One region of the Paramicrobacterium fandaimingii genome, then DNA from elsewhere that is predicted to be linked to it. Evidence: predicted binding sites of a transcription regulator. Region 1 holds the regulator's gene; each other region holds the start of a gene.
The links. The regulator LexA, encoded in region 1, represses DNA repair genes until DNA is damaged. The targets are predictions, from matches to a motif close to TCGAACANNTGTTCGA.
Positions count from the first base shown of each region.

Region 1 (5,918 bases):
GAGACGCGGTATCCAGTGCTGCAGCATGCCGTGGAGCTCATTCTTTCCCACGCGAATCGGCGGGTTCGACCAAATTGCGCGAAACCGTATCGCCTCAGGGACGTCCTGGGGCAGCACAGCACGCACCCCATCAAGGCCAAGCGTCTTCGCATTGCTCCGAAGCCGGTCAAGTGCCCGTTCATTGACGTCTACCCCCCACACGGTGGCGTCAGGAGAGAGCAGGCCAAGGCTGAGCGCGATGGGCCCCCAACCGCACCCGAGATCAAGCAGATGACCGCCCTCTGGCGGAGGAGGAGTGCTGCTCAGAAGAACTCGAGTTCCCAGATCAATACGGTCGGGACTGAAGATTCCGTTCGCCGAAGTGAGACTGTGCTGCGCACCCGCCAAATCGACGGTGATGCTCTTGATGGTGAGCTCGCTCCTGGGAGCGCCCGAGAAATAGTGATCGCCGGTCATAGTTAGGTACGTTATCTCAGGCTTCCGACACTAGGCTTAAGGGAAATGGCTGATATGGGCAAGAACAACACCGACGACGACGCTCTCGACCGCATCATCGCGAGTGGGGACGCACGTGCTTTCTCGGTGTTCGGCCGAGCTCAGGCCCTTCATCAAGATGGGTCCGACTCGAACGCAGACGGTGACCAGCTCGATCGCGAGGAGCGGCGTGCGCTTCGCCGCGTCGCGGGGCTCTCGACCGAGCTCGACGACGTCACCGAGGTCGAGTACCGCCAGCTGAGGCTGGAAAACGTCGTGCTGATCGGCGTATATCCCCAGGGATCCGCCGACGACGCCGAAAACTCTCTTCGCGAGCTCTCGGCTCTGTCAGAGACAGCGGGTGCCGTTGTGCTCGATGGTCTGCTGCAACGACGTCCGCACCCGGATCCGAGCACCTACCTCGGGCGTGGAAAAGCCGAAGAGCTGCGCGACATCGTGCGCTCGCTGAACGCCGACACGGTGATCGCCGACACAGAGCTTGCTCCAAGCCAGCGACGAGCGCTCGAAGACGTCGTCAAGGTGAAGGTGATCGACCGGACGGCAGTCATCCTCGACATCTTCAGCCAGCACGCGCAGAGCCGTGAAGGCAAAGCACAGGTGGAGCTCGCGCAATTGGAGTACCTGCTTCCTCGACTGCGAGGCTGGGGCGAGTCGATGAGCCGTCAGGCTGGTGGTCAGGTCGGAGGTGCCGGTGCGGGAATGGGCTCGCGTGGACCGGGCGAGACGAAGATCGAGCTTGACCGGCGCCGCATCCACACACGCATGGCGAGACTCCGCAAGCAAATCAAGGGCTTCGGGCCAGCACGTGAAGCAAAGCGTGCAAACAGATCACGATTCGCCGTGCCGTCTGTCGCCATTGTCGGGTACACGAACGCCGGAAAGTCGAGCCTTCTCAACAGGGTGACTCAGGCGGGCGTGCTGGTGGAGAACGCGCTCTTTGCCACGTTGGACTCCACGACGAGGCGCACACGTACCGACGACGGTCGAGAATTTACCTTCTCCGACACTGTCGGCTTTGTTCGAAATCTGCCGCACCAGCTCGTCGAGGCTTTCCGCTCGACTCTCGAAGAGGTGTCGTACGCGGACGTGATCGTGCACGTCGTCGATGCAGCGCACCCCGACCCCGCATCTCAGATCACCACGGTCCACGACGTGATCGGGGACGTCGGCGCGCGCGATATCCCCGAGATCATCGTCTTCAACAAAACAGATCTGATCAATGACGACCAGCGACTTCTGCTCAGGGGCCTCGCGCCGAACGCCGTATTCGCCTCTGCCCGAACCGGCGCTGGGGTAGACGAGCTGCTCGAGACGATCGAGCGGATGCTTCCCCACCCTCCCGTCGAAGTGGCTCTGCTCGTTCCCTACGACCGTGGGGACGTCATTTCGATGCTTCACCGTCGCGGTGAAGTGACGAAAATTGACTATCGGGAAGACGGCACGTACCTCGAGGCGGCGGTTTCCGACGAAATCGCCGCGCAAGTCACGGAATTCGCCGAAGCGCGCTAATCCTCAGACCGAGCGCAGAACGGCGACGACCTTGCCGAGAATGTCCGCGTGGTCGCCGAGAATGGGCTCATAGGCACTGTTGCGGGGGAGCAGCCACGTGTGGCCGTCTCGCTGGCGGAAGACTTTGACTGTTGCCTCCTCGTCGAGCATTGCCGCGACAATGTCGCCATTCTCTGCGGTGGCCTGCTGGCGCACGACAACCCAATCTCCGTCGCAGATAGCGGCGTCGATCATCGACTCGCCCTTGACATGGAGCATGAACAGTTCGCCTTTGCCGACGAGTTGGCGGGGGAGGGGAAAAACCTCCTCGACCTGCTGTTCAGCAGTGATGGGGACGCCAGCGGCGATATTTCCGACGAGGGGAACCATGGTGGCGTCTCCGACGGGTCTTGACGTCTCACCGATGTCGGCGGTCTGAGGAAGGTCGATGAGCACCTCAAGGGCGCGCGGGCGGTTCGGGTCCCGACGCAGGTAACCACTCAGCTCAAGCTGGTTCAGTTGGTGGGTGACACTCGAGAGAGAGGCAAGGCCAACCGCATCGCCGATCTCGCGCATGCTCGGCGGATAGCCATTCTGCGAAACAGTCCGCTGGATGAACTCGAGAATCGCCCTCTGCTTATCGCTCAGATTCTTGCGGCGACGGGTGCGTGTCTTCTTCGTCGGATCCTGTGCCATCGCTCTGCTCCTGTCTCCTCACGAGCCCCGATGTCGGTGGCTCGTGGTGATGTGTTCCCTGTGTTCGAAACTGTATCCGCTTCGGCGGGTCGAGGCAAACATCTATTCGAGTGTGTCGCGGAATTTCTTCGGCGACAACCGAAAAAGATGGTTGACAGTTCGAACAGTCGAAGATAGGTTCGGAACACAGGTTCGTTTCGGCCCTCACCGGCCTGAGGGCCGAAACGAACTCGTCAACGAAGGAGCAGAACGATGACATCCCCGCAGACCAATGCAGCACCCCGGCTTCGTCTCACCGCCCGCGGCCGCGCCGTTCTTACGGGAATCGCTGCTATTCCCTTTGTGTTCGGCATCGCCTTTGGCGCTGTACACGCGAATTCCGCCGTGGCATCCGACTCGTCATCGTCGGCGACCTTCGAATACGTGACCGTCTCCGCCGGTGAATCGCTGTGGATGCTGGCAGAGCGCATCGCGCCTGATCACGACCCCCGCGACGTGGTTGCGGAGATCGTCGACCTCAATCGACTTGAGACGTCATCGGTGGCCGCGGGTGAGCGAATCGCGATCCCGTCACGGTACGAGGAAGCTGTTCGGTAAGCCCATACGATGGAGGGGTGACCACATTCGATGATCTTCCTCTTCGCGACGGCCTTCGCGGCCGCTCTCCGTACGGTGCCCCGCAGGCTCCGGTTCCGATTTCGCTGAACGTCAATGAGAACACACATGGCATTCCAGAGGTTGTGGCGCACGATATCGTTGGGGCTGTTGCAGCGTCGATCATCGGGCTGAATCGCTATCCGGACCGCGAGTTCACCGAACTGCGGCAGGACTTCGCGGCGTATCTGGGGCACGGTATGCGGGCAGAGAATATCTGGGCCGCAAACGGCTCGAACGAGGTGCTGCAGCAGATTCTTCTGGCGTTCGGCGGCCCGGGGCGGACTTTTCTTGGGTTCACTCCCACGTATTCGATGTACCCATTGCTTGCCATGGGGACAAACACACGATGGATCGGTCGCGAGAGGGAAAAGGATTTCGAGCTCTCACCCGAGTACATCGCTCGCGTGATCGCGGAGGACGCGCCCGACGTCGTCGTGCTGTGCTCACCGAACAACCCGACGGGCACGCCTCTGACCCTCGACACCATTCGCGCCGCATACGAGGCAGCACCGGGGATCGTCATCGTCGACGAGGCGTATGCCGAGTTCTCTGATCAGGGAACCCCAAGCGCGCTGGAGCTGCTCCAAGGACGGCCTCGCCTTATCGTCTCTCGCACGATGAGCAAGGCATTCGCATTTGCCGGGGCTCGCGTCGGTTACCTCGCCGCTGATCCCGCGATTGCCGATGCTCTGCGCCTTGTTCGACTTCCGTACCACCTGTCGGCGCTGACTCAGGCTGCTGCTCGGGCGGCGTTGCGGCATTCCGATGCCATGCTTGCTGTCGTTGACGACATCCGGGCGCAGCGAGACCGCATGTCGAGCGGGCTCGCCGAACTCGGGTACCGACCGTACAGGTCGGGAAGCAACTTCGTTTTCTTCGGCGGCGTCGACGACACATCGGCGCTGTTCCAACACCTGTTCGAGCGCGGCATCCTCATCAGAGATGTTGGCATCGACGGCCACATGCGCGTTACGGCCGGCACGGAAACCGAGACGTCTGCGTTCCTCGACGCGATGACCGCACTACGATCATGAGTATGACTTCTTCACGCGTCGCACGCATTCAGCGCGAGACTAGCGAGTCGTCCATCGACCTGCACATCGATTTGGACGGTTCGGGCACGAGCGACATCTCGACGTCTGTGCCGTTCTTCGATCACCTGCTGACGGCATTTGCCAAACACTCGCTCACCGATCTCACTGTTCGCGCAACGGGGGACACCGACATCGACGTTCACCACACGGTGGAGGACATCGGCATCGCACTCGGGTTGGCGATCAGGGAGGCACTCGGCACGAAAGCCGGGATCTCTCGCTATGGCGATGCGCTCGTCCCCCTGGATGAGGCTCTTGCGCAAGCCGTTGTCGACATCTCAGGGCGACCGTATCTCGTTCACGGCGGAGAACCGGAGGGCTTCGAATTTCATCTGATTGGCGGCCACTTCACGGGGTCGATGGTGCGTCACGTCTTTGAAGCGATAGCGCTCAACGCGGCGCTGACAGTTCACGTCGAGCTGAAGGTCGGCCGCGACCCCCATCACATTGCTGAAGCTGAGTTCAAGGCGTTCGCACGAGCGTTCCGGCAAGCTAAATCGTTGGATCCGCTTGTCTCGGGGATTCCGTCGACAAAGGGTGCGCTGTGAGCGCACCCCGCGTCGTGGTCTTCGACTATGGTTCGGGCAATGTCCACTCGGCTGTGAAAGCTCTCGAAGCCGCTGGTGCTGATGTTCGACTGACAGGCAGCAAGCGCGAGGCTTTCGAATCAGATGGGCTGCTTGTTCCCGGTGTCGGGGCTTTTCGCGCCGTCGTCGATCAGCTGCGATCTTCCGGCGCGGACGAGGTCATCGATCGGCGTCTCGCCGGTGGGCGCCCCGTACTCGGGATCTGCGTCGGGATGCAGGTGATGTTCGACTCCGGTGTCGAGCGTGGTTTTGACGCTGAAGGACTTGCTCAGTGGCCGGGCGTCGTCGAGAAGCTCGACGCTCCTGTGCTGCCGCACATGGGATGGAACACAGTGGATGCTCCGGCCGCGTCAGCGCTGTTCGCCGGTGTCGCGTCTGAGCGGTTCTATTTTGTGCACTCCTATGCCGCACGCGCGTGGCCGCTCGACGCATCCGGGCCGTTCGCCGCCCCTCAGGTCACGTGGGCCGAGCATGGTGAACGATTCATCGCGGCCGTTGAAAACGGACCGCTGTGGGCCACTCAGTTTCACCCGGAGAAATCGGGGAAGGCGGGCATCCGCTTGCTCACGAATTGGGTGGATACCCTCACCGCTCACTAACATAGGGTTCTTGTGCTGCACAGGCACACGCAACGCTCTTCAAAGGATGGAAATGCGCGAGTTCAATCAGGCTCCGGCACTCGAACTGCTGCCGGCCGTAGACGTTGCCGATGGCAAAGCCGTGAGGCTCACTCAAGGCGAGGCCGGGAGCGAGACGAATTATGGCGACCCCGTCGATGCTGCGGAAGCCTGGGCTGACGCCGGCGCCGAGTGGATTCACCTCGTCGACCTTGATGCAGCATTCGGCCGAGGCAACAACGCCTCCGTCATCAGACGAGTGATCAAGAGCGTGCGCGGCATCA
Region 1 is NZ_CP061170.1:2,026,548-2,032,465, reverse strand. It holds gene HCR84_RS09840 (class I SAM-dependent methyltransferase) at 1-456, opposite strand, end outside; gene hflX (GTPase HflX) at 502-2,004, shown strand; gene lexA (transcriptional repressor LexA) at 2,008-2,679, opposite strand; gene HCR84_RS09825 (hypothetical protein) at 2,932-3,276, shown strand; gene HCR84_RS09820 (histidinol-phosphate transaminase) at 3,294-4,370, shown strand; gene hisB (imidazoleglycerol-phosphate dehydratase HisB) at 4,373-4,978, shown strand; gene hisH (imidazole glycerol phosphate synthase subunit HisH) at 4,975-5,616, shown strand; gene priA (bifunctional 1-(5-phosphoribosyl)-5-((5-phosphoribosylamino)methylideneamino)imidazole-4-carboxamide isomerase/phosphoribosylanthranilate isomerase PriA) at 5,669-5,918, shown strand, end outside.

Region 2 (5,918 bases), 1.6 Mb from region 1:
CGCCGCCTCGATAATGGACGATGCCCGGCACCTCGCACGCAATCTCGCCCACGTGGCAACGCTCGCGGAGGTGACCGCCTACGCCGACGCGGCCGGGCTCAGCGGCCCCGCGGCATCCGGTGCCTCAGATCTGCTCACCGCCCGTGAGCAGCAGGTGCTGGCGCTCGTCGCCGACGGGCTCAGCAACAGGCAGATCGGCGAGCGGCTGTTTATCAGCACAAAGACCGCGAGTGTGCACGTCTCGGCGATCCTTCGCAAGCTCGCCGTCTCTACGCGCACGGAGGCAGCGGTGATGGCGCGCCGCGCTGCTCGTTAGCGGCGCGCCGTCTTCCATTCACCGTCTGTTCGGAGAGATGTGCTGTGATATGGGTATCCGAAGAAGCCAGCGAATGGATGCGTCGTGACTCCACGAACGGCCGAATACCCGAGGCCGGACCACTTTCTTCTGCACATCAGTGACACTCACCTTCTCGGTGGGGGCCGCCGACTCTACGATGTTGTCGATCCAGCGGCGCAGTTGCGCGAGCTGTTTGACGAGGTCGAGGCCTCTGAGGGTCGGCCAGATGCGATCGTCTTTACGGGCGACCTCGCAGACAAGGGCGAACCAGAGGCATACGATCTGCTTCGCAACATCGTCGAGCCCGCGGCCGAGAGACTCGGCGCCCGTGTGATCTGGGCCATGGGCAACCATGACAACCGAGCGGCGTTGCGTGTCGAATTGCTCCGCGAGCCACCGAGCATGCGACCTGTCAATCGGGTCTACGACCTCAATGGCCTCCGGGTGATCACCATTGACACAAGTGTCCCCGGCGAGCACTACGGTGATCTGACCGAGGAGCAGCTCGTCTGGCTGCGTGAGCAGCTCGCGGTGCCGGCACCGCATGGAACAATTCTCGCCATGCATCATCCGCCGATTCCGAGCGTGCTCGATCTTGCCGTCAGCGTGGAGCTTCGGGATCAGAACACGTTGGCTGACGTTTTGCGGGGATCGGATGTGCGCAGCATCATTGCGGGACATCTTCACTATTCCTCGATGGCGACGTTCGAGGGCATTCCCGTGTCTGTGGCCTCGGCGAGCTGCTATACGCAAGATCTCAATGTGCCGGTGGGCGGAACGCGCGGGCACGATGGTGCGCGAGCGTTCAACCTCGTTCATGTCTATGAGAGCACCGTGTTGCACTCGGTTGTGCCGCTTGGTCAGTATCGGGCGCTTGACTATGTCGATGCCGATGAGACCGCGAGGCGTCTGGATTCAGACGGTATCGAGATTCCGCTTTCGCGTACGCAGGCCGCCGAGGCGGCGGCGCGACGGATTCCTGCATCGGTTGGCTAGGGAGAGTGTCTCGCTGCCGGTAAGTTAAGCGTGCGCCAGAGAGCGTTGCGGTTCGGGTTGTCCGCCGGGCACACCTCGTAGCGCTGCGAGCTGTTTGGCTCGTGCGTTGGGTGTGTCGGGGCCGCCGCGTACGTCAGGTGCGCGGCCCGGTATCTCGATGATCGTCTGGCGGGTCACTGTCGTCGTCTCCGGGAGCGCGTCGCTGCCCCAGATACCGTCGGTTCACGTACCAGTCTGGTGGGGTCAGTCTGGGGCGGCCGTTTTCGTCGCGGGTGATGGTCCAGTCGTCGTGGTCGAGGAGCCGATGATGATACCAACACGCCAAAACACCGTTGTCGAGGTCGGTGGGACCGCCATCTTCGTATCTGTGTATGTGGTGGGCTTCACACAGCCAGGCGGCCACGTTGCAGTCCTCGACAACACAGGTGTTCCCATCACGGGCGATCAACGCCAAGCGCTGCTTCGCGGTGAAGAACCGTCTGGCGTTCCCGAGGTTCAACACGTCGCCGTGTTCGTCGATGTGTACCTGGCGGGTGTCGCCATCGCATTGCATCTGTGCCACAAAGCTCATCGGTAGTGGTGCTGGTGTTCCTGGTGACCAGGCTGCACCGGTACCGGCGTCGAGGTCCTCGTTCTTCACCGTGATCATCACTGTTGGGCCACGCCCGTGCAGTTTCGGTGTGGAGTGTTGTTTGCCGACACCGGCGATGATCGACGTGAACACGTCTGCGCGTTCCTGCTGCTTTGAGCGTTCTTCGGGTGCTTGCTTGGTCGCGGCGAGCTCCTCAGCATGCATAAACGTTGGGCTCGTGCGCTTTGACATGCACGCGTCAAATACGGGTGTCACCTGCGCTGCCTGTTCCGGTGAGAGCACCCCGGTGATCTTCATCGATCCGTCGTCTTGGTGTTTGAAGACCAGTTTGCGTGCCTCATGGAGCTCTTCTGCTGTGGGTTCGACACCGTCAGGGTCCAGAGCAACACGAAACACGCGGGCCTGCTGCCGCACAGCATCCGCCGTGAACGGCACTTCACCGAACGCACCCGTCGCATTACCGATCAGCGTTTTCTCGGCCCAGTCGATCTGCTCGGGGGAAACCCGGGGCAGGACAGGTGCCAACGTGCTGGTGATCGACTCGGCAACATCAAGACCAATCGTGCCTTGGGCGAGCGCGTCCGCGGTCTGAGCGAACACCGGGTCGAGAGGCAGCCCGGTGTCTGAGACTCTCGGTGTTGTGTGTTTCGCGACTGTCGCGAACCGATACGCTGTGGAGTTCTTCGCCCCCGTGATCACCTCAAACAATGCTGTGGGGCTCTTCGCCCCGTGACGGGCAGCGAGACCATCAAACCCGGCATCCGTGTCAGACCGGCGAGCAATGTCGCCCACGTTGCCGACTTGCTGGCCCTCGATGATGCGGGAGATGTTGCTGAGAAGGCCCGTATAGGTCAACAGGGTATCGGCGGAAAGTGATGTCGGGTCGATCGAGGCCAGTTCTGCAGCATCGGCCAGAGTCTTCTCCGCGGCACGCACAGCGACAGCATCCGGACCCTCATTGGGTTCGAAACCAGGTGCTGCGACTGCTTCGTGCATGACCAAAGTATCGCAGGACCCACCGACACTCCCACCGACAGAACACCCGGTCAACCACCCATTGTGGATAACTCACCAAAGTTTCTGCCTGTGGACGAAGAAGCAATGCCACGGGCACTGCTGAGCCCTGGAAGGGAACGGTTGTGTTGAAGATGTTCCTGTGGGGCACACGCCGGCGCGTACTGCAGAAGGCTCCGGGTGATGCAGATTGACGACGTTCCGGTCGTGAATCCATTGCCACGCGCGAGAGAGAGGTTCTGGCGGCTGTCGACGTCATGTGCCGGCTGACTAGAGTTCTTCCTTCTCCCACGGTGCGGGGAATGGGAAGTACCGGTTGAGAAAGTTGAGCACTGCCCGAGTTCGCTCGGCGTCACTCAGCTCAGGGTGTGAACCGTCATTGAGGCAGAACATGTCTTGATCCCGTTTGCGCAGAAGGCGTTCCAAGGCGGGGACGGCGCTCTTCAGCGTCGTTTCGATGTACTTCACCTTCGCTTGCCGCTGCTCGACAGCACGCCCGGTCATGAGTGCGTAGTAGTGATAGAACGAGTTGGTCACGGAGATGTCGGTGGCGGAGCGAAACCGCGCGGCAGCGGTACGACGGAATTCGTCCGGGAACTCTCGCTCCATCTCGGAGAGAACGCTCACACGCAGCGGTGCGGCACAATGCTCGAGATGCCGCGTCGTCACCTTCCCAAATCGCGCGCGCAAGACTTCACGATTCACACGGGCGGCATTCTCGTGGCCGCTGCGCCCGGGATCGGTGTCTCCGAGTCCGATACGCGTGCGTGCTTCGACAAACTTGGTGACACCACCTGGTGAGAAGAAGAGATCGGGGCTTACAGTGCGTCCGAAGAACATGTCGTCATTGGAATATAAAAAGTGCTCCGCGAGACCGGGAATGTGCTGAAGCTGGCTTTCGACGGCGTGAGAGTTGTGTGTCGGAAGCACGCTCGGGTCGGCAAAGTGCTTCTCGGCCGGAACGAAGGTGACCTTGGGGTGGTGCTTGAGCCAGGCTGGTGGCGGGGAGTCGGAGGCGATGAAGATGCGTCGGACCCAGGGCGCAAAGAGGTAGATGCTCCTGAGGGCATACTTGAGTTCGTCAATCTGGCGAAAACGGGCGACGGAGTCGTCGCCCTCCCCCACGACAACGCCCTCCATCTGCTCTGCGCGCGCTTTTTGGTAATCGGCGCTTGACCCGTCGACCCACGAGAAGACAATGTCGATGTCGAACCCGACGTCACTCGCGAGTTCTGCGAACATGTTCTCGAGAGTCGGCCATTCCCTGCCGAAGCGCGTGACTGTCGCGATAACGGCTTCCGAGCGGTCAAGCTGCTGACGTGTGAGCGCGTTCGGAGTCGGCGCGACGATCGTCTGCTCTCCGAAACTCCAGAACTCCAGCTGCGGGGCTGACTTCGGCCCATAACGGAGTCGCCCGATCGGTTCGACGCGTGGCCGAAAGAGTCGGAGCACCTTGGCCTTCGGATCCGTCGAGAGTGCTCCGTCGGCGATGAGAAGGGCCCGAGCATCCTTGTCGACCGTGTAGAAGGGCGCGGCTGAAACGTCGTGGTTGTGCTTCTTCGGCAGGGTGAGCGCGTAGAACGGCTCATTGGCGAAGGCACCGGCGAAGGTCGCTTCAACTGCGCGGCGGTCGCGTCGATCAACGGCGATGGTCTCCTGGTCGTCTTCTCCGCGCACCAGGAGGTAGTCGATCTCCGCCTGCTCCAGTGCTTCTGCAATGGCGATGAGATCCGAGATCATCGCATCGCGAGGAGTGAACGTTCCCGTCGAGAGCGAGTAATAGCCTTTGCGGTGGACGACGTCGTCACGATCAAAACGCTTTCGGTCGTCAACTCGAATGACAGGCTCGTCTATCGAGAAGCGCGGCGCATCGTGGACGGGCTCAGGGGCTGTCGGATCTGCGGAGTCGCTCGCGTGCTCGCGCGACCGGAACGCTGTATCCGAATCCCGGTCAAACCGGGTGTCGTCTGATTCTCCCAATAGGCCCCCTTTTCATTCGCTAGTCTACGTCCACTGCCCACACGCGACGATGCCCGAGATCGGATGAATCTCGGGCATAATAACCAGTCAATAGAGTTACCGCATCGACTTCCCCATGGCGAATCCGGTTGTCCAGCTCACTCTCACCAGCGGCGAGAGTGAGCTGGAGGAAACCGAGCGACTCGAGGGAACCGCGTGTTCCCGTAGTTGTTGCTACAAGGAATGGAGCACGAACTACTTGTCGCATCAACTAAAGGTAGAATGGGGGTATGACAGAACCTCACTGGCTCTCGCCTGAGCAGCTTGCGGCGTGGACTCGACTCGTCGCGGTTGTTGAGCTGTTGCCCGGCGCTCTCGATACTCAGCTTCAACACGACGCCGATCTGACGCACTTCGAATACTTCACTCTGGCCATGCTCTCTGAGGCAGAAGGCCGGTCTTTGCGCATGACCCGACTCGCCTCGCGCACAAACGCGACGCTCCCCCGCCTGTCCCATGTCGTCTCGCGCCTTGAGCGGCGAGGCTATGTCAGGCGAGTCCCCGACGTCGACGACCGCCGCGCGATCAACGCCCAGCTCACAGACGACGGGTGGCAGAAGGTGCTCGAGACGGCTCCCGGTCACGTCGACACCGTGCGCCAGAGCGTGATTGACGCCCTAGACGAGCGTGACGTCGCCGACATGAGGCGCATTATGGCGAAGGTGCTCGACCGTCTTGACCCCGATCGTCGCTTCGGCATGACGACGGGGCCCATGTAGGTGCGAGTCGCCGAAGACTGTGCATGCCCGAGCGCATGTTCGCTGTCAGCGAGGCAGAAAAGTGAGCACACGGAATAGGTGCGTGCTCATCTCCGTTGCCGTTGAGTAATACACACTCAAGTTTTGGAGGTTACCTAATGACTGCAACATTTGACCCATTCCGCGAGTTCGCCTCGTTTGCCAGCGCATTCGCCGACTCGCCCGCTGGGCCGCGAAAGATGCCGATGGATCTGTATCGCGA
Region 2 is NZ_CP061170.1:3,594,078-3,599,995, reverse strand. It holds gene HCR84_RS17765 (ATP-binding protein) at 1-316, shown strand, start outside; gene HCR84_RS17400 (phosphodiesterase) at 401-1,333, shown strand; gene HCR84_RS17395 (HNH endonuclease signature motif containing protein) at 1,467-2,921, opposite strand; gene HCR84_RS17390 (stealth family protein) at 3,210-4,679, opposite strand; gene HCR84_RS17385 (MarR family winged helix-turn-helix transcriptional regulator) at 5,189-5,677, shown strand; gene HCR84_RS17380 (Hsp20/alpha crystallin family protein) at 5,815-5,918, shown strand, end outside.
Region 2: the regulator LexA is predicted to act here: its motif matches at 2,960-2,975, upstream of HCR84_RS17395 (HNH endonuclease signature motif containing protein).

Region 3 (5,918 bases), 630 kb from region 1:
CGGCTCAGCTTCAGCCTCGGGCGACGGCATCGTCGTCTCGAGCGTCAAGCTCGCTGATGACCGCTCGGGCGACGTTGTCGTGCGTGTCTACGAGTCGCGCGGTCGCCGCGCCACGGGAGCGCTCAATGTGGGCTTTGCGCACAACGGCATCCGCGAGGTTTCACTCATCGAAGACGAGATTCCGGATGCCCGAACGGGCACCGAATTCTCGCTCACACCGTTCGAGGTGCGCACGTTCCGCATCGCCCGCTGAGCGGGCGAGCTCGGCACGATGACAAGCGTCAGCGGCGCAAGCCCGTGTCGTCGGGGTTCGGAAGAGGCGGCCGTGCCGGAACGTCGTCGGGCAGCGGCATGAACGTCTGCTCGGCTTCGGCGACAGCATCCGGAGTCTGCACTGAGTCATTCACCGGCGCGGCATTCTCGACAGGCACGGCATTCTCGACAGGCACGGCATTCTCAACAGGCACAGCCTCAGCACGTCTCGCGGCCAGCATTGCGGCGAGAAAGCGAACGAACATCGTGATCCACGCGAACAGCACCCCGAAGGCGATGAGTTCGTAGTTCGTGAGCGGCAGAATACCTGGGCCGTAGAACAGCCACGTCGCCCCGATGAGCAGAATGAGGCTTCCGAGCGTCGCCAGAAAGAACGGCAGCGGCATTCCCCGCAAGGCGATGGGTGACACGAGCATGAGCAGGCCGAAGATCGCCGAAAGGCCGACGGCGAAGACGTTGTGCACAGGGACGCTCACGTTGACAGGCACAAGGCCGATGCCCGCGAGAGCCACGCCCATGGCGATGAACAATACCGATACGAGGGGCGCCGCCCGGCGGTAGCGAATCACGCGGGCCGAGTGCAGGTTGCGGATGTCGCGATCGACGTAGAGCGCGAACGTGGTGACGAGAATGCCGGCGACGACGAGAATCGCGTTGAAGCTGATGCTCGGGCGGTTGCCATACGCGCCAAGTGCGCTGATCTGATACCGCCACCAGACGGGGTCCGTCGACGTTGCCATGGCTGTGAGCAGGCCGACACCGACGAAGAGAAACATGCGCTGCGACAGGCTCACGGTGTTGAGTCGCGACACGGCGAGATAGAGCATGTACGCCGCAAGCCCTGTGACGACGGCGCAGCCGATCGACGCGCTCACCGGGTCGATGGTGAGACGCCGAAACGCAAGCTGCACGACGAAAAGGAGAACAGCGGTCGCGAGCGCGCCGAGTGCCGTGTGCACGATTGCGACGACAACGGCATCGAGCAGAAACTTCCATGACGGCAGCTCGAGACGCCACTCCTGGCCGTCAAGTCGGCGCGAGCGCCAGTAGCCCACCCCCGCGGCTAGGGTTCCGAGCACGACGACGGCGCTCACGGAGACCATGCCGATCGACCAGCGGCCCCACTCCCAATCCGTCCAGATCGGCACAGACATGCCGCCGAAGACGATGAACGCGAAAGCCCCGGCGATGAGGGCAGCACTCACCCCGGCGAGGAGCGCTTCGACCTCAACATTGATGCCGCGCCGGCCGTCGCGTCGCGTCGACGCGGAAGCGGCGCGAGCGGGTCGACGAACGGCAGACATCACAGTGTCAAGTGTAGAGAAGAGCGCTGACCCGCCGCTCAGTTAAGACGGCCGACGCTCGCGAGCGCCATGCGCAGCAGAGTGCCGCGCCCGCCCTCCATCTCGGCGGCAACGGCTTCAGACTGCGCCTCCTCCGGCGGCATCCACGTGAGCTCGAGCGCATCCTGTCTGGGTTCGCACGTCCCCGTGACCGGAACGACATAGGCAAGCGAGACGGCGTGCTGCCGTTCGTCACTGAACGGTGAAAGCCCGGGCATGGGAAAGTACTCGGCAATGGTGAACGGCGTCGGCGATGCGGGAAGCAGCGGAAATGCCATGGGTCCGAGATCTTTCTCGAGGTGTCGGAACAGGGCGTCGCGCAGCGTCTCGCCGTACATGACGCGTCCGGAGACGAGTGTGCGCGTCATCTGACCGGTCGCCGTGGCACGCAGCAGAACGCCGACTTCGGTGACGACGCCCATGCCGTCGACGCGAGCGGGCACCGCTTCAACGTAAAGAAGCGGTAGGCGATGCCGAATCTGCTCGAGCTCGATGTCAGTGAGCCAGCCGGGCGCCGGAGTGCCGCGCGGCTCATCCGGCTCGTCGGGCTGATCGGGGTCTGGAGTGCGAACGGCCATGCTCCATTGTTGCAAGGTCGAGCCTCGGCGGTGTCGGAGCGCGCCGGTAAGCTGGTTTTCACAGCGACCATGGGAGGTTTTTCAGCGATGAGCAGTGAGCCGACAAGCACAGTGATCGACCCAGACGCCGTCATCTGGTCGGCATCTGAGGCCGACCGGGAGGGCCGGCCGCTCCTTGTGCTGATGCACGGATACGGGTCACACGAGGGCGACCTCTTCGGTCTCGCACCTTCCCTTCCGCTTGAGCCCGTGATCGCTGCGCTGCGCGCGCCGCATGCCGCACCGTGGCCTCTCGATGGCTGGTCGTGGTTCACGGCAAAAGCCGAAGGTGGCCCCCGTCGAGACGAAGTGAACGACTCGGCGGATGCTGTCATCGCGTGGCTCGACAGTCTCACCGTGAAGCCGACGTCCGTTGGGCTTCTCGGGTTTTCGCAGGGCGGCGCAATGGTGCTGCAGCTTCTGCGGCGCGACCCGAAGCGCTTCGGGTACGGCCTCGTCATGTCGGGGTTCGTGACGCCGGGCGATGAGCCCGGCGATGTCGAGCTCGCAGAGAGCAAACCGCCGGTGTTCTGGGGGCGCGGAACGATCGACGAGGTCATCGCCGATTCGGCGATTGTGCGCACCACCGATTGGCTTCCCGCGCATTCCACACTTTCGGGGCGTATTTACGAGGGCCTCGGGCACGGCATCAATCCGCAGGGCGTCGCCGACGCCCGAGCCTTCATCGAGCGCAACCTCTGACCAGCGCTCATGATGACCTCCGCATCGCCATCGCCATCCCATCCTCCCGTCGTTCTTTTTGTCTGCGTGCACAATGCCGGGCGCTCGCAGATGGCCGCAGGCTTTCTCTCCGCTTTCGGCGGCAACGCCGTTGAGGTGCGCTCGGCGGGGTCGATGCCCGCAGACCAGATCAACCCGACCGCCGTCGAGGCGATGGCCGAGGTTGGCATCGATATCACGGCCGAGACCCCCACGGTGCTCACAACGGATGCTGTGAAAGAAGCGGATGCTGTCGTCACGATGGGCTGCGGCGACGCCTGCCCTGTCTTCCCTGGCAAACGCTACGAAGACTGGCAGCTGGACGATCCGGCGGGGCAGGGCATCGATGCGGTGCGACCGATCCGTGACGAGATCCGCTCGCGCATCCTGACGCTCATGAACGAGCTTGGCATCGAGCGCCGGCGCTAAACCTGAGCCCTAAACCCGAGCACACGGAACCCGAGACACGGACCCCGAGACACGGACCCCGAGACACGGACCCCGAGCACACGCCGGAGCCGTGCGGCTACGCAGATGCGATCTTTCCGCCGTACATATGTTCGACAGGAATGTCGGTGGTTCGTGATGTACTTCGTACATGGTTGATTTCAATGAGTTTGTGAAGCCGCCGGGTGGTGATGATCCGTCTCCTGGTTCGGCTGGGGCGTCTGCTGATCTGTTGTCGGTGATGGTTGACAGTGTTGCGGAGCAGCAGGAGCTGCTTTCGAGCATGCAGGCGCGGGTTTTCATGTTGGTGAGTCGAACTGTGCAGTTCGCGTTGCGCAATGATCGCGTGTTTGTTCGCGACGAGACGGCGTCGCTGGCGTCGCGTGAGGAGTGGACGCGGCGTGCTCTGATCTCCGAGCTTGCTCTCGCTCTTCACCTGTCGGAGCGGAAGGTCGCGTCGATGGTGCAGACCAGTGAGACTCTGGTCACCGAGTTGCCCGAGACGCTGTCGGCGTTGCACGACGGGCAGATCTCGGTGCAGCACGCAGAGATCATGGTCTCGCAAGCTGAAGGGCTTGATGCTCAGCAGAAGCGCGAGTTCGAGTCCACAGCCATTCAGACGGCACTATCGACGACGCCTCCGCAGTTCCGCTCTGCTGCCGCTGCGATTCGTGAGCGGTTGAATCCAGATTCCGCAGCCGAACGCAAGCATCGGGCGATGGAGAACCGTCATATCGAAGTGGCACCGCTTCCGGACGGCATGGGGTGCCTGTCGGTGATCGGCCCGATTGAGAAGATCAAGGGAATCGAGGCAGCAGCCCGCAACACGGCACGGTCGCTGAAAGCGGCTGGCGATGATCGCACGGTGTCACAGATCACCGCAGATGCCGTTCTCGACGCTACGATGACCGGCTTCACCGTTGACGTGTCATCGCGTGAAGAGATTCGGGCGGCGACGATTCGGCCGACGGTGCATGTGACGGTGCCAGTGATGACGTTGCTCGGGCGCTCGAACGAAACCGGCACACTTGACGGGTATGGTCCGATCGATGCCGACACCGCCCGCGAGTTGGCCGCCGATGCACCGAGTTTTACCCGGCTGCTCACCCACCCCGAGACCGGCACCGTGCTCTCTGTCGGGCGCGATAGCTATGCGGTGCCCGCCGATCTGCGTCGGCTTGTCGAGATCCGAGACGAGACCTGCGGATTCGCCGGCTGCAACCGGCCCGCATCGCAGTGCGATATTGATCACCGGAAGGATTGGCAATACGGCGGTCACACCAGCAACGACAACCTGCAGGCCCTCTGCCCAGCGCATCACCAGTTGAAACACGAGTCAACATGGCAGGTGAACCGTGCCGATGACGGCACGATCGTGTGGACGTCTCCGCTGGGACGCCAGTACATGGTTCGCCCCAACGGTGAACCCGGCTTCAAACGAATCGTGAAATTCGAAGAATCGGAGCAGGCAACCGTTCCTGCCGCTCCGGAAAGGAAGCATTTTCCCGACAACCCTCCGTTCTGATCTCGGCGATTCTGAGGCCGGGTTCGTGCACCTGAGTTAACGCGCACAGCTGGTTCCGATCGCGACGTATCGACAAGAACCGGCAGGCCTGGAGCAGAGCCAACACACAGCGCTTCGACTGCGTCGAAGCGGTCTGAGCCGCGCCCCCATCCCGGTGGCCTCGATTTCCTTCGCGACGTCGTAGCGGTCGACACTGCATCTGGCGCGATCTCGCCCCACGATGAGTCGAGCCGCCAGAAGTTTCGGTCGGAGTCCGTTCGGGTGACACTCCTGCCAAAGACCGGCGCGCCCTCCCAGTTGGCCGTCTCACTCGAGCGCCTCGACGCCGTGTCTCAAGATACTCGGTGATGCCGGGATTCCTGAGCGCGAGCAGCGTAGACGCTTGGCCTCCTAACGCATTGTCAATGACGCACGGACCGAGCTCGTCAGCGCACGTACACAAACCGTCACGACAACCTCTTCAACACCCTGATCAGCGAACGCACTGACCGGCTCGCACGTCGCGACGTGACGAGGCGTACCTCCCTGAGTGGGGCGTCTCGCGCATTGATCACATCCGATTGCGCGCTGTCTCCGAATACCTCGAGAGCACACCGTCGCAGGTGAAGTTGGAGGAGACCATGACCAAGCGCAGAAGTGGTAAGCGATTCATCGTATGGGCGGCGCTCTCGGGCGTGATCGGCGGCGCGGTTTTCCTCGCCACCGCAGAGCTGTTTGCGCTGCTCTTCGCGCGCGCAGCCAGCCCCATCCTCGCGGTAGGTGGGTTCGTGATCGACATCGTGCCGCAACCCTTCAAGGAGTTCGCGATCGCCACCTTCGGCGAGTACGACAAGATTGCCTTGCTCGCAGGGCTTGCTCTGGCCGTGCTCATCGCCTCGGCGATCGCGGGAATCGTGCAGCTGGTGCGTCCTCCCCTCGGAGTCGTCGCGCTGGTCGTCGCGGGCATCCTCTCGACCGCGGCGATCCTGACCCGCGCCGGCGCGACGCCGCTTG
Region 3 is NZ_CP061170.1:2,657,011-2,662,928, forward strand. It holds gene HCR84_RS12820 (alpha-mannosidase) at 1-253, shown strand, start outside; gene HCR84_RS12825 (DUF998 domain-containing protein) at 282-1,577, opposite strand; gene HCR84_RS12830 (NUDIX hydrolase family protein) at 1,616-2,194, opposite strand; gene HCR84_RS12835 (alpha/beta hydrolase) at 2,282-2,935, shown strand; gene HCR84_RS12840 (arsenate reductase ArsC) at 2,945-3,382, shown strand; gene HCR84_RS12845 (HNH endonuclease signature motif containing protein) at 3,552-4,925, shown strand; gene HCR84_RS12850 (molybdopterin-dependent oxidoreductase) at 5,546-5,918, shown strand, end outside.
Region 3: the regulator LexA is predicted to act here: its motif matches at 3,502-3,517, upstream of HCR84_RS12845 (HNH endonuclease signature motif containing protein).

Region 4 (5,918 bases), 1.5 Mb from region 1:
CGTCGCCCGCGAACGGGCCGAGTGCCGAGGCGGCGGGCGTCGTGCTGACGTCTGCTGCGAAGGCGGCCGGCCCGGTCAGCATCGTTGTGGCGATCGCCGCCCCCGCGACGATCGCCGCCCCAGAGACGAGCACAGTGCGTGCGATTCTCCCCATGCCCCGGAGTCTATCGACGGGGGCAGCCCCACCGGCAATGGGGAGGGGTACCCTCGATGGGTGCCGATCTCTCCTCTCCCTCAGCGCCATGGTCTTGATGCCGCGTGGGTGCGCACCCCGCGCGAACGGCGCTGGAAGAGCCTGAGATGGTTCCTCGTTGAGCGGCTGCCGAAGCTGGAGCCCGACCGCATCGACGAGATGCTCGCGAACGGGGAGTTCGCTAACGATGACGGCAAGCCGTTTCCCCCGGATGCCCCCTATGCGCCGCACACTTTTGTGTGGTTTCACCGCGACCTGCGCGACGAGGTTGAGGTGCCGTTCGAGATCGACGTGCTGCACTGCGATGAGCGCATCGTCGTGATCGACAAACCGCACTTTCTCTCCACGATTCCGCGGGGGCGTCACGTGACGCAGAGCGTCGTCGTCAAGGCGAGGCGGATGCTGGGGATGCCACAGCTTGTTCCGGCGCACCGGCTCGATCGCGTCACCGCTGGAGTGCTGCTGCTCACCGCATCCCGCGAATGGCGCGGTGCCTACCAGACGATGTTCGACCGCCGTGAGGTCGAGAAGGAGTACGAGGCGATAGGGGATGCTCCGGGCGGCCGTGAGCTGCCAGCAACGGTGCGGAGCCACATCGTCAAGATTCACGGTGAGATGCGGGCATACGAGCTGCCCGACCGCGAGCCGAACGCCGAAACACGCATCGAACTTGTCGAGCAGCGCGACGGTCTTGGCCGATACCGGGCGATTCCCCACACGGGTAAGACGCACCAGATTCGTCTGCACATGAACGACCTGGGGCTGCCGATCGTGAACGATCCGTTCTATCCCGAGATTGTCGATGTCTCCATCGACGACTTCTCATCTCCGCTGCAGCTGTTGGCGAAGACGCTGCGCTTCATCGACCCCGTCGATGGCACACCGCGTGAGTTTCAGAGCAGGCGAACTCTCGAGGAGTGGGCAGCCGTCACTCGGTGAAGGGGCTGGCGTTCGGCACCCACGGGGTGTCGTTGTCGTGGTCTTCGGCGTATGCGGTCGGAACAAGAATCTGCCCGGGATAGATCGTGCTGCGGCAGTCGAATCCGGGCTGCACATCGAGTGTCTCGATTTGCCACCAGCGGCGGTCGAAGCGGTCGCAGATGACGCTGGCGACGTCACCAGAGACGACTTCGTAATACCAATATCCTGCGTCGTCTTGCTGTGCTTCGCCCGATGCCCCCGTGCGCGCACCCAAGTCCTGAATCTCGGCAGGGTCGAATTCGGTGGCGGCATCCTCGTCTGAATCGCCCTCATCATCGTCGGCAGGGGCAGGAACCTGTGTGGGTTCGGCGACGACAGACGGCGTCGGGCGCGGGGCGGTGGTTTCAGCATCGCCCTGTGAATCAGAATCACCTGACGAGCAGCCGGCGATGGTGAGCACGAGCCCGAGCGACAGCGCGCATGCCAGCATCCGTGATCTGCCCGAGCGTCCCATGCGGGGGACTCTACCAGCCGATCGTGGCACAGCTCACGCGTGAAACTCAGGCAGTATTGTTGCGTTAATCGCCACGGATTTTCGGAGGTGTGTGTGAGCGACTCAAACAACGTGACGTGGATCATCGGTGCCAGCTCGGGCGTGGGTGCCTCGAGCGCTGTCACACTCGCAGCATCCGGTCGCACGCTCGCGCTCAGCGGGCGTCGCGTCGATGCTCTCGACGAGGTGCGGTCGCGGGTAGAGCAGCAGGGCGGCTCGGCGCTTGTCGTTCCCATGGATGCTGCAGACGACGCATCGACGCGCGACGCACTCGACCGTATCGCCGCGGACGCCGGTACGGTGAGCGAGGTGGTGTTCTGCGCGGGGCTCAATGTGCCGAAGCGCAATTGGGATCTGCTCGAGATCTCTGAGTTTCAGGCTGTCGTGGAGACGAATCTCACTTCCGTCGCGCGCGGCATTGCTGCGGTGCTGCCTGGCATGCGGACGAACGGTGGCGGACGAGTTGTCGTCATCTCGTCGTGGGCTGGCTGGTCGTTCGGACGTGGTGCGGGCGTTGCGTATTCGGCGAGCAAGACCGGCCTTGCATTGCTGACCGAATCGCTCAATGACCAAGAGAGTGCCAATGGCATCAGCGCGACAGTCATCTGTCCTGGTGATATCGACACGGAGTTCGTTGACAAGAGGCCCACGGTTCCGGATGCTGAGGCACGCAGCCGCATGCTCAGCCCAGACGACGTGGCACGTACTGTTGCGTTCGTGCTCGACTCGCCCGCCGAGGTCTGTGTCAATGAGCTGGTGATTTCGCCCGTTCGCAGTCATTCCTATGGAAAATAGCAGGCAATTTTGACGGCTTACCGGAACTGTCGGTTCAACTGTGGCGTGACTCATGGTTTCTGCATGCGGATGGCTTGAGAGAGCACACGTCGTAGCGCTTCGAGCTGTGTGACTCGTGCGTTGGGTGTGTCGGGGCCGCCGCGTACGTCAGGTGCGCGGCCCGGTATCTCGATGATCGTCTGGAGGGTCACTGTTGTCGTCTTCGTTGTCTGTGATGCGGCGTCGCCGTCCTAGATACCGTCGGTTCACATACCAGCCTGGTGGGGTCAGTCTGGGGTGGCCGTTTTTGTCGCGGGAGAGGGACCATTCGCCGCGTTCCAGCAATCTGTGGTGATACCAGCAGACGATCAGGCCATTTGCAACATCTGTTCGGCCGCCGTTTTCCCATCTTTGCACGTGATGCGCTTCACACAGCCACGCCGGAATGTCACAGTCGGCAGCCGCGCAGGTGTTCCCATCACGAGCAATCAACGCCAAACGTTGCTTCGCGGTGAACAACCGTTGCGCGTGCCCGAAGTTCAACACGTCGCCGTGTTCGTCAATGTGCACCTGGCGGGTGTCGCCATCGCACTGCATCTGTGTCACAAACGACATCGGCAACGGTGCTGGTGTTCCCGGTGACCAGGCAGCACCGGTACCGGCGTCGAGGTCCTCGTTCTTCACGGTGACCATCACCGTGGGACCGCGGCCGTGGAGTTTCGGTGTGGACGTCATCTTCCCCACACCGGCGATCATCGCGGTGAACGCGTCTGCGCGTTCCTGCGGCTTCGACCGGGGTTCCGATTCCTGGCCGTGCGCGGAGAGTTCCTCGGTGTGCATGAACGTTGGTGAGGTTCTCTTCGACATGCACGCGTCAAACACGGGTGTCACCTGCGCTGCCTGTTCCGGTGAGAGCACACCGGTGATCTTCATTGACCCGTCGTCTTGGTGTTTGAAGACCAGTTTTCGTGCCTCGTGGAGTTCTTCTGCTGTGGGTTCGACACCGTCAGGGTCCAGAGCGACACGGAACACGCGGGCCTGCTGCCGCACAGCATCCGCCGTGAACGGCACTTCACCGAACGCACCCGTCGCATTACCGATCAGAGTCTTCTCGGCCCAGTCGATCTGCTCCGGCGCCACCCGGGGCAGGACAGGTGCCAACGTCGACGTGATCGACTCGGCAACATCCAGACCAATCGTGCCCTCCGACAACGCCTGCGCCGTCTGAGCAAACACGGGCTCGAGAGGTAGCCCGATGTCTGAGACTCGCGGTGTTGTGTGTTTCGCGACAGTCGCGAACCGATACGCGGTGGAGTTCTTCGCCCCCGTGATCACCTCAAACAATGCTGTGGGGCTCTTCGCCCCGTGACGGGCAGCGAGACCATCAAAACCGGCATCCGTGTCAGAACGGCGGGCAATATCTCCGACGTTGCCGACTTGCTGGCCTTCGATAATGCGGGTGATGTTGCTGAGAAGCCCCGTATAGGTCAACAGGGTATCGGCAGTGAGCGCTGCTGGGTCGATCGAGGCCAGCTCTGCAGCACCGGCCAGAGTCTTCTCCGCGGCACGCACAGCAACAGCATCCGGACCCTCATTGGGTTCGAAACCAGGTGCCGCGACTGCTTCGTGCATGACCAAAGTATCGCAGGACCCACCGACACGCCCACCGACAGAACACCCGGTCACACACCCATTGTGGATAACTCGACAAAGTTTCTGCCTGTGGACGAAGAAGCGAGCAGACAGGTCTTCGACAGGGGCCAGAGCCAAAGGGCTGGCCAGCGCGCGAAGGAGTTGCGAGCGTTGTTAGTCTCGCAACGAGTCGCGAGGAGAGCGGCTCTCAAGAAGGTGCTCTACCTCTGCGAGGGTCGCGAACATGATGTCGTTCACGGCCTTCTGCGCAGCATCCGGATTCTTGCTCGCCAGCGCCTCGGCCAGTTCGACGTGGCGCCCAGCCGACGCTGAATCGAGGCTCTGCGCCGTGGAGTACGAACGCGAGGCATTGCTGCCGCGAATGTGCAGCGCCGTCGAGACGGTGTCGGCAAACTGGCCGATCACCGCATTGCCTGTGCCCTCAAGCATGAGCCGGTGGAGGGTTGCATCGGCGGCGAAGAATGTGTGCGGATCGCGGTCTTTGTACGCGCGTTGCATCGCATAGCCAGCCTCGACAACGGCTGCGCGGGCCTCATCGCTCATGCGCAGCGCGGCGAAATGCGCTGCGGCATGCTCGATGCCGAGTCGCAGCTCAAGCAGCTCGTACATCTGCTGCAGGTACTCGGGACCTTCGCCGCGCCACTGCACGACGTGGGGGTTCAGCAGGTCCCACTGGTCGCGCGGCTGCACGCGTGTTCCGCGCTGAGGTCGAGATTCGACGAGCCCCATGGAGCTGAGTGTGCGGATGCCCTCGCGCACGACGGAGCGCGAGATGTCGAGCTGTTCGCACACCTGCTCTGCGTAGATGATCGACCCGATCGGGAGCTCACCCGTGACGATCTGCTGCCCGATGACGTCGACGACGCGGTCGTAGAGCCCGTGGCCGCGTCGTGCGTTGAAGCGCGTGCGAGGCGGGGGCAACGGTGGCACATCTGATCGCCACCTGATGGCGCCGCGTTCGTCATCTGTGGTCATGCGCCGTCTCCCTCCTCCGCTGTCTTCACGTCTCAGTCTGTGTGGTATGCCTCTGATGGAATCTGCGTAGCGAGTTTGCCGCCGCTCACATCGATGAGCGACCCGGTAATGTATGACGCCTGGTCAGAGGCGAGAAAGCAAATCAGGTTCGCGATGTCGTCCGTACTGCCCCAGCGTCGCAGCGTCAGGGTGTCGAGAAGTTCGCTCTGCTTGTCGTCGGGGAGCTCGGCGAAGTGATTCATCTGTGTGGGGATCATTCCTGGCGCATATGCGTTCACGGTGATATTCCACGGCCCCAGCTCACCCGCGAGACCTCGAGTGAAGTGGGCGACCGCCGCCTTCGACGTGGCGTAGGCGACGCTGCGAACGCGCGGCGAGATCGCGGCAAATGATGCCGCATTGATGATGCGGCCTGCGCGTTGCTTCTTCATGTACGGTGCCACGGCCTTGCACATGAGGAACGTGCCTTTCACATTCACATCCTGAATGACGTCCCAGGTGCTCTCGTCGAGCTCATCGATGGGCGCATCGCCGACAACGCCCGCGTTGTTGACAAGAATGTCGATGCGACCGAGCGCCGTGTGTGCGTCGGCAAGCAGCTCGGCAATGCGGCCGGCGTCGCGCACGTCGCACGTGTATCCGAGTGAAAGCGGATCGATGGCTGCGAGCTCGTTGGTGACGTTTGCGATGTCATCGCTGTTGACGTCGCAGGCGACAACGTGCACGCCTTCGCGAGCGAGGGAAAGTGCGATATCCCGGCCTATTCCGCGGCCAGCCCCGGTGATGACGGCGACCTTGTCGCCCAGATCTATGTGCATGTCGGCTCCATTGCCCCGTGACGCCCTGCGG
Region 4 is NZ_CP061170.1:495,674-501,591, forward strand. It holds gene HCR84_RS02425 (DUF2207 domain-containing protein) at 1-154, opposite strand, end outside; gene HCR84_RS02430 (pseudouridine synthase) at 215-1,132, shown strand; gene HCR84_RS02435 (hypothetical protein) at 1,122-1,628, opposite strand; gene HCR84_RS02440 (SDR family oxidoreductase) at 1,722-2,462, shown strand; gene HCR84_RS02445 (HNH endonuclease signature motif containing protein) at 2,610-4,073, opposite strand; gene HCR84_RS02450 (FadR/GntR family transcriptional regulator) at 4,248-5,069, opposite strand; gene HCR84_RS02455 (SDR family NAD(P)-dependent oxidoreductase) at 5,102-5,887, opposite strand.
Region 4: the regulator LexA is predicted to act here: its motif matches at 4,180-4,195, upstream of HCR84_RS02445 (HNH endonuclease signature motif containing protein).